Regions from separate parts of the Vibrio sp. 2033 genome, predicted to be linked through region 2. Evidence: riboswitches for the same ligand, from Rfam matches in the RefSeq annotation. Region 2 holds a riboswitch; the other holds the start of a gene.
The links. A riboswitch is a leader RNA that binds a small molecule or an ion and turns the genes downstream of it on or off. The one in region 2 is predicted to bind cyclic di-GMP.
Positions count from the first base shown of each region.

Region 1: another riboswitch for cyclic di-GMP. It lies ahead of gbpA (N-acetylglucosamine-binding protein GbpA); the one in region 2 lies ahead of R7P74_RS02935 (TfoX/Sxy family DNA transformation protein).

Region 1 covers NZ_JAWOVC010000006.1:77,720-82,126, forward strand. Annotated here, with positions in the region: gene R7P74_RS10455 (patatin-like phospholipase family protein) at 1-616, shown strand, start outside; gene gbpA (N-acetylglucosamine-binding protein GbpA) at 669-2,132, opposite strand; cyclic di-GMP riboswitch class I at 2,231-2,331, opposite strand; gene R7P74_RS10465 (fasciclin domain-containing protein) at 2,604-3,104, opposite strand; gene R7P74_RS10470 (cryptochrome/deoxyribodipyrimidine photo-lyase family protein) at 3,185-4,407, opposite strand, start outside.
Region 2 covers NZ_JAWOVC010000001.1:652,691-657,097, reverse strand. Annotated here, with positions in the region: gene R7P74_RS02950 (alpha/beta fold hydrolase) at 1-376, shown strand, start outside; gene R7P74_RS02945 (DUF2007 domain-containing protein) at 408-728, opposite strand; gene R7P74_RS02940 (TVP38/TMEM64 family protein) at 749-1,435, opposite strand; gene R7P74_RS02935 (TfoX/Sxy family DNA transformation protein) at 1,550-2,140, opposite strand; cyclic di-GMP riboswitch class I at 2,257-2,346, opposite strand; gene purR (HTH-type transcriptional repressor PurR) at 2,634-3,638, opposite strand; gene torD (molecular chaperone TorD) at 4,106-4,407, opposite strand, start outside.

The DNA.
Region 1 (4,407 bases), on a different contig from region 2:
GTGGCTGTTTGAAGAATCTAATCGCTTGTATCCCGTCGATGAAAATAAACTGTTTAATGGCGTTCCTTTTCTCGCAGCGACAACAAATGTAGATACAGGGCAAGCAGATTACTATCGCGTGACACGTGATAATTTTCACCATGCGATTGAAGCGACAACAGCATTGCCGATTGCCTACAAGCATACCCCTTGTTTTTCTGGCGGTTGTTATACCGATGGTGGGGTCGCTGACTCTATACCAGTGCGTGAGGCTTATCGTCGAGGGGCTCGCGATATAACCGTAGTACTCTCTCACCCGCTGAATTATGCCAAAAAGCCAGTTAAGACCACATGGCTGATGAAGAAACTGTTTGCGGAGCACCCCAAAATGGCGGATGCGATGTTAAGACGTGCAGATAACTATAATCAATCATTAGAGTTTATTCGTAACCCTCCACCAGGAACACATGTTAGGGTAATTGCCCCACCAGATAATTTTCATGTTCAGCGCTTATCAATGCGACAATCCGTTTTACTAGAAGGGTATGAAATGGGGCTGATTGAGGGGCGAGCGCATCTCACTAGTTTATCTGGTGTTCATGGTTTAGACCGGGAAAATTGTCATTTTTGCGTTTGATTATAAAAGAGCCTCATAGTGAGGCTCTTTTGCGTAACGTTCAAAGGGTGATTTAGTTGACTTTATCCCAAGCCATCTCCCAGTGTGAACCTATTCCAGGCTCGTAATGGTTTGCGCTTTCTTTCCACTGCATACAGTAACCAGAGTATGGGAAAGGTTTACATTGATAAATGCCCCCGTCGCTGGCAAGCACTTTTGTGCCCGCCGTGTAGCTAGATAGTCCTTCAGGGAAGACAAAATCGTACTCACCAGATGGTGGTGGCGTTACTGGATCTTCTTTTAAGTGAAAGTCGAGCGTTTGCTGATCCACCAAGTTGCCATCTTTATCCTTAATACGTGTTACGAGCATATGGTGACCCGGCTCCGATTTACTTAAAGCGAGCGATATCGCTTCTACCGAGCCGTCTTTCATTTCGTTTGCCCAACTTGCAAGTGGTTCGCGATGGTGATTGTAAACGGTGAGTTCTGCATTTAAATCGCCTTCAGCAGTTAGTGTCAGATCCAACGTTGTCGGTGTTGACTCAATGATATATTCGTCTGCTAAGCCATCTACTGTGAGTGAGTATTCTGGAACAGGAGTTTCAATGTTATAGCCGATCTCTACTCGCTCAAGGCCGCTATTTGCTTGCAGATACACCGGATTAGTACCATAAACAGGAGTGAATTTATCCTCTGCATACTGCCCGGCTTGCAGTTTTGCTTGTTCTTGGTTTAGCTTAGTCGCGAGTGCGTAAGACCAGTTTTTCGCTTGGCCCATTGCTGCATCGGTAATTTCTAGTTTAGTTCTATACGCTATGTTTTCACCTGCTTGATCAAATACGCGCGTATAAACCGAATCCCCAATATTTAAATCCATTGTAGGAATAATTTGACCGCCTTGCTTCCAATCTGGAATAACGGGACTGTCACCATCAAATTTCACATCGATCACGTTATAAAATGAGGCTGCAGTGTCGCCAACATCCCATACTGCCAGAATGACATGGTATCCCTCGCGAGTAGGCACATTACATTGATGGCTTACCTGTTTCGGGGGTTGAACCATATTGCCGTTGACGACACAGAAAGGAGTTAGATCAAAAGAGTCTCGTGATAGTGAAGCGTTTGGGTTCCAATCAGGCTTGGTGATGTAATATTTCCAGTCGCGCGTCACGTGGTTAGCGGTAAATGTCCATTCAAAAGTTTGTGTACCTGCTTGAATAGTGCGTTTTACCCAACGGTCGGCAGTTTGCTCATCAAGGGCAGCTGCTAAAGCGGTTTCGGCACTCGCTATTTTACCATCGCGAGGCCCTGTTTCGGGAAAGCCATCAGGGCCTTCAACGCTTTGCGGTTCATATTGAATCGCACCGCAGTTATTATTTTTTTCGTTAGTATCTGGCGTTGGATACTTACATAGTGCCGAGCGACTTGCAGCGACACCACCATTGGTTTCTGATACATAACCGTGAGCCGCAGCACCTGAGCTAATGCTTGCAAGTGCTAACGCGAGTACGGATTTGGTTGGAAATGATTTCATCACATGTCCTCTGTTATGGCTGACAAACTAGTGTCACACCCCGGCGCATGCTGAGCATAAAGCAACGCTACAGAAATTGGACTTCTGTAACACTGCGTCATGGTAACCCCGCTATCATGAGCATTCTTTTAGATTTTTAAATGCAGACAGACCGGAAGCTTTGCGTCCCACCCTTTCGAATGGTTTGCCGAAATGTGATTGAGCAGCCAAAATTTAGCTTAAGAATTTACATGTGGAAAAGTAAACGTCACTGACATGGAATCCTGTTCTCAAATTGAAAGATAACGATATCTTAACCTCGTCAATATTGTGCAGTGTCGTCTTGCAAGGTATTGATTTTAATTTTGTTTTTATCTTTTTTATAGTCATGGTGAATGGGTGGAGGTTTGTTGGGGATAAGTGGAGAGGAATCGTGCTAAGGGTGGAAGAAGTTCTGTCTAAAGGGCGGAGTGTACCGCCCTTTGAATGGTGTTATTTCGGCATGATGACAGTATCAATCACGTGAATGACACCGTTTTTAGCTTTCACATCGGTTGCAATGACATTTGCATCGTTAACCATGACTTTATCGCCCATGGTTTTAATCATGACATCTTGCCCCTGAACCGTAGTCGCTTTGTCTAGCTTAACAACATCGGCAGCCATCACTTTCCCTGGGACGACGTGATAAGTCAAAACAGATACTAACTTGTCTTTGTTTTCCGGCATTAAGAGCATGTCGACTGTGCCGTCTGGCAGTTTTGCAAAAGCGTCATCCGTTGGTGCAAAAACAGTAAATGGGCCTTCCCCTTTGAGAGTGTCAACCAGGCCCGCTGCTTTCACCGCAGCAACAAGCGTATTGAAAGAGCCATTTTCAGCGGCAACGTCGACAATATCGGCTTTCATCATGCCATGCTCATGAGCCTTGACGGGCAGCATAAAAGATAACGTCGCCATCAGTGTCGCCGCGATAACTAAGATACGTTTGAACATAATGTGTTCCTTACTAGTTGAGGGTACAACGGGTTCCCTGGAGTGTGTTGGCATTTGTACGCATTGTGATTGAGAGATGATCATCGCGTCCTACTTTCTTTTGAGGGTCTAACATGTCGCGCAAGAATTCGTCTGCCTTCTTGTTTCACATCGGCTCGTTTCCGCCACGTCCATAAGCGCTCTCTTGCTGCCTTAGCTGCGTTGTCTGGTGTGATAATAGGTGCAAGGTAACGGCTATCTGGCTGCAACTGATACATGACAACTTCCATCTGGGTCATTGTCCAAGGCTCGAATAAAAGAGGGGGAGGAACCATTTGCAATTCAGGTACCCACTTGTAGATGAACGTGCCGTCAGGATCATGTTCTTGGGCTTGCTTGATCGGATTATAAATACGGATTGTGTTAGTCCCGGTTACTCCTGCTTGCATTTGGAATTGTGGGTAATGAATTCCGGGCTCAAAGTCGAGAAACAGTTGCGCTAAATGCGTTACACCTACTCGCCAATTCATGTTCATGTGGTGAGTAAGAAAGCTAACCAGCATGGCACGCATGCGAAAGTTAATGTAACCAGTGTGGTGCAAACAGCGCATGCAGGCATCAATCAAAGGTACGCCAGTATGCCCGGATTTCCATGCTGCTAACTTTTCTTCATCGAAAGTACTACTTTGTTTAATCAATGGTTCGTAAGCCCGATTAACGCAGTAAAACTCCATGTCGTATTCCGATTCGAATTTTTGGATGAAGTGACAGTGCCAATGAAGCCGTGAAGACAATGCAATTAAGCTGCGACGAAACCCAGCGACTTGCCAGTGTTTCAAAAGGTATTGATAAACTTCACGCAAGGATATGTTACCCCAAGCGAGATACGGAGAAAGTCGAGTACAGGCTGTGCGTGAGGCTGTGGGACTAGAAATGCTTCGATAGTAATCACGACCTCGACGATGAAAAAAGTCCTCTAGTGTTTTCCAAGCGAGCCGGCTTCCTCCCGTTTGCATTCCTTTGCATTTTGATAGCCAGGATGATGGTGGCGAAAACGAACAGCCGAGAGCTTCTGCATCCAATGAATGCAATAAGTCGGTTTGGAGCTCAATAGGGCTTATTGAGGCTCTCATGACAGAGTCCCAATGTTTGTCCCAACCTTGCCGGTTTTTTGCACCTCTGATAACAGCACCGTGTTCGAACTCAAACCAGTCGATGTTCTGCTTATACAGCCAAGCGGCAACTTGTTTGTCGCGCTCAAAGGTGCAGTTGAGTCCTATTTCTTGGTGAGAAAAAACAGCGTTGATTTGATATTGCGCTTGAA
Region 2 (4,407 bases):
ACCGTACATGTGGCTCTACAAACTGTTCGCTTATATTGTTATGCCTCAAAGAAGCCAACGAGAATCTCGCCACCTTTTTATTCGCGAAGCCAAGAAGCTTTGCCAAAAAGAATTTAAACGTTGGTTTATTCTTGCTGCTGATGTAAATCCGTTAATGAAATATTTTAAAGATCGAGAGTTACCCATTCCGACTCTTTACTTAATGGGCGACAGGGATTACATGTTTATTAAACCTGTCAAAGAAATGGTTGCAGCACATAAGCTCAGCATTCTACGAGAAATCCCGAATTGTGGTCATGTATGCAATGTAGAGCGTCCAGAAGACTTCAATCAACACTCCATCGAGTTTATTAAACAGCAAGCTGTATGTGCTTAAAACTGAGTGTATCCACTGAATAGGAGAGCCGCTATAGCTCTCCTAGTTGATATCCACATTGCCAACATGCACCAAATTGCCCTTCGTTTATTTCATGACATTTTGGGCATTGCCAATCTTGATACTCATGCCTATCGGATTGTTTTCGATATGCTTTTACTATTTCTTCAGCTTTCATCTTTTGTGCAGTGTCAAAAAGCCACACATAAGGATCGGTATCATCACCAAACGGCAGTTCTCCTTTTAAGCCGAAAATACCTTCTCCACGAACTTCACAGTAAATTTGTTCCACTTTAAGCAGCTCACATACAATGTGTGCTTCTGCTGGGTTTTTAGCGATAAATATTTTCATCAAAATACCCACTTCACCAATTACGAGTTTTGCTGACTTGGTGTCGGCCTTACTTTATCCATAACCCATTTAGTGATGATTGGAAATAGTCCCAATAGCGCAAAAGACGCTAATACTGCGGGTGAAACAATGCCCGATAGGCTTTCAATTGTTGCTAATTGAGTACCTGCATTCAGATATACGGCTGTGCCTGGCAGCATACCTATTTGGCTAGTGAGATAAAATCTACCTACAGACATCGGCGTTAAGCCCATCAGTAAGTTGATTAGAAAGAAAGGGAATACAGGGATTAGACGCAAGGAAAATAGATAAAAAGCTCCGTCTTTTTCGACACCTTGATTAATTGCGTTGAGTTTATTTCCGAATTTGTTTTGTACCCAGTCACGCAATAAGTATCGGCTGCTCAAGAAGGCCAGTGTTGCCCCCATAGTGCTAGCGAAAGAAACCAGTAGCAAGCTTGTCCAAAAACCAAATAAGGCTGCACCAAGTAAGGTGACTACTGCCGCTCCTGGGATAGAAAAAGCGGTAATTGCAATGTAGGTAAAAAAGTAAATCGCAGCCGAGAATACAAAATTCTGATCGATGTATGTAGTTAGTGCTTCTTGTTGGGCTTTTGCATTCTCTAAGGTTAAATACTGGCCAAAGTTAATACCTAAAAAGACGATAGCCGCTAGTAGGATGAGACCTAATATCAGTTTCTTATTCATAATTTTGATTCCAATTTGGGATATATGTAATAAGACAGTAGGAAAACCGAAAAAATTTCACAAAAAAACCGCAGATTAGACTGCGGTTTTACAAGATAGTTTTTAGGCCGACTTTTATTGGAGGCCGTTCATCAACTCATCTCGGCGAGCTTGAGGTACCACACTCCAATGAGTGCCGTTGATAGCACCTTCTAGTGCCCATAGCAACTCAATGTTGACGGTTGCAGAGTGCGTATCTCTTATCGCTTTATAGGCGTTAAGCGCACCTTCCTCTTCAAGCTTCTCTACGGATTCGATGCCGGCTTTTTTTAGCATGCGCTCGGTAGCCAGTCGTAAGTTAGGCAAATCTTTCAAACGGTTAGGCTTTGTACTTGCTTGCTGTTCTTTCTCAAGCTTTGCCTTTTTCAATGATTGATTCGCTACTTCGATTAAGCGTTCGCTTGATTCCCATAAATCGCTGGAAATAGCGTAGTACTTTGTAACGACTGGAAAGCCACGTTTTTTATAAACGTAAGGCTTTAGCCCTTGTTTCTCGAAGTCAGATGAAGTTTTTTGGTCTGCTCTGATATGAAGCTGATTGTTTACCACTAGTGCAAACATTGTTTCATCAGCGAATAGTCCGAAGCCACCAAACATTGAGCGCGACTTGATATTACCAAGTGCCTCAAATAGCTTCATAGAGTCTTTGAGTATCGGTTTATCCATGTTTTGTTATCTCGGTGTAATTAATATTACGCCACCAAAAGTCAGGTCCGAGAGAGTAGCAAACATGCGTAAAAACAATGTCATTACAGAGTAAAGTCATTGCTTACACACTTGCCATCGGTAACCCCGCTACCTTCCATATCGTAATATGGTTCAGGCCGGAGGCTTTGCGTCCCACTCTTTCGAATGGTTTGCCCTGTGCGTGACACAATGAGCATACTTCTTATATTGAATTAACATCACGGTTTAGCGTTAAAAGTGTGATTTCGGTTCAATAAAAATGATAGATTGAATGCTCTATTTTGCATATGGAAAGGTGCAAATTGGCCTTTGAAAAGGAGTTCTTAATATATATTACATTTATATAAAACAGGGAGTTAACGTTAGTCAATTGTTATTAGAGTGGTGTGAAGTATTAGAGAATGCTTAATTTTTCCAAAAAAATAAGCGCCCCTGTAGAGCGCTTATTTAACCGTGTTAAATACAGTGAAATTTAGTTCATTTTTTTCACAGTATTTCGAATTACAAGCTCAGGTTGCATTTCGAAAATTCGTTTTTCGTGTTCTTTATCTTTGATACGCTCAAGTAGAATTTCGAATGCATTTTTACCAACACGACGTTTAGGTTGGTGGATAGTCGTTAGCGGTGGAGAGAAGTATTCTGCAAGCTCGATGTTGTCGTAGCCGATCACTGAAATATCTTCAGGAATTTTGATCCCGTTTTGTTGCAAGCGGCTCATTAGGCCGAGAGCCATTGTGTCGTTAAAACAGAATACCGCCGTCGGGCGCTTGTCCATTGCGGTAATTTTATCTGCAACTAATACGGCCGTATCACATTCAAAGTTACCTTCAAGGATCCAGTCTTCATTTACAGCTAGGTTCGCTTCGCTCATTGCGCGACGGAAACCTGCAATGCGCTCTTGGCAAGCAAGCTTTTCAAAATGACCGCTTAGACAAGCGATATCCGTATGACCATTGTCAATCAGATGTTTGGTCGCAATGTAGCCACCTTCTTCTGAGTTATCCATGATTTTGTCTGCTTGCGAGCTCTCTGGGCCCCAATCCATGACCACTTTAGGAATGTCCGCATGACGGTCAAGCATCTCTTTTAGTTCTTCGGTTAAGTCAGAACACATCACTAGGATGCCATCAACGCGCTTTTCAGCCAGCATACGAATGTAATCGCGTTGTTTTTCGTAAATCCCGCCTGTGTTACATAAAATCAGAGTATAGCCTTGGCGGTAACAGTAGCTCTCAACGCCATCAATCACTTCTGAGAAAAATAGGTTAGTTGATTGAGTTACTAACATGCCAATCGTACGAGTTGAGTTGCATTTTAGGCTGCGTGCAACGGCACTTGGCGCGTAATTCAGCTCGTCAACGGCTTTCATTACTTTTTCTTGCGTTGCTTCTGCAACGAAACGCGTTTTATTGATAACGTGCGAAACTGTCGTAGTGGAAACGCCGGCTAAGCGAGCAACGTCTTTTATCGTGGCCATAAATGGTGTCCTGTATCGAGCTACTGAAATATGTCGTATTGGATGTACCTGATGCTCTAATGGTTTCACACCTAGCAATATAAAATTGGCGCTAAGTGTCTCGGCAGCGGTTGATCCAAGTGCGACAAAAGGGTGCGTAGCAGCATCGGTCGATGAATTTTATCTTTTTTCTATCTGATGAGAAATTGCCATCAACCTGTTAAGAAAACACAAAAACCGCTATATTTCAGCGGTTTACATATAAATCATATTTAATCGTTTGCGCTCACATTTTAGCCCTATGTGGACTGACTAGCAATGTTTTCAGCACGAGATTTGTGTATTTGAAGTCACATTTTGACTGCTAAATAACCAAGCGTCTTTGCGCTAAGTTAAGGCAAACGAATATTATACCCAAGTTACTTACAATTGGTCACTTTCGGCATACAGGAAGCCCGATAGGCAGGCTCCCTAAAAATAGGCGGCAATTATTCACCAAGAAGGTAGGCGCTGTCTAGTTTACAAAATGCAACTAATAGTTTCGCGACACTCGAGTAAAATCCAAATTCGTCGAATTGTTTACATTTGTCTGAAAACTGAGGTAACCAAGACATCAATTGTTGCTGGATAAAGTCGTTTTGTTTAACGAAGGCTTCTTCCATGTGTTTTTCTTGTTCAAGCTCGTTTGAGCGGATAATCATGTTCCCGAGAAAGTCGAGCTCAACGGCTAAGTGATCCGCAGGTTCCTTTAGGTTTTCGTCTACTTGAACGCCAAATTCAGCCATCAACT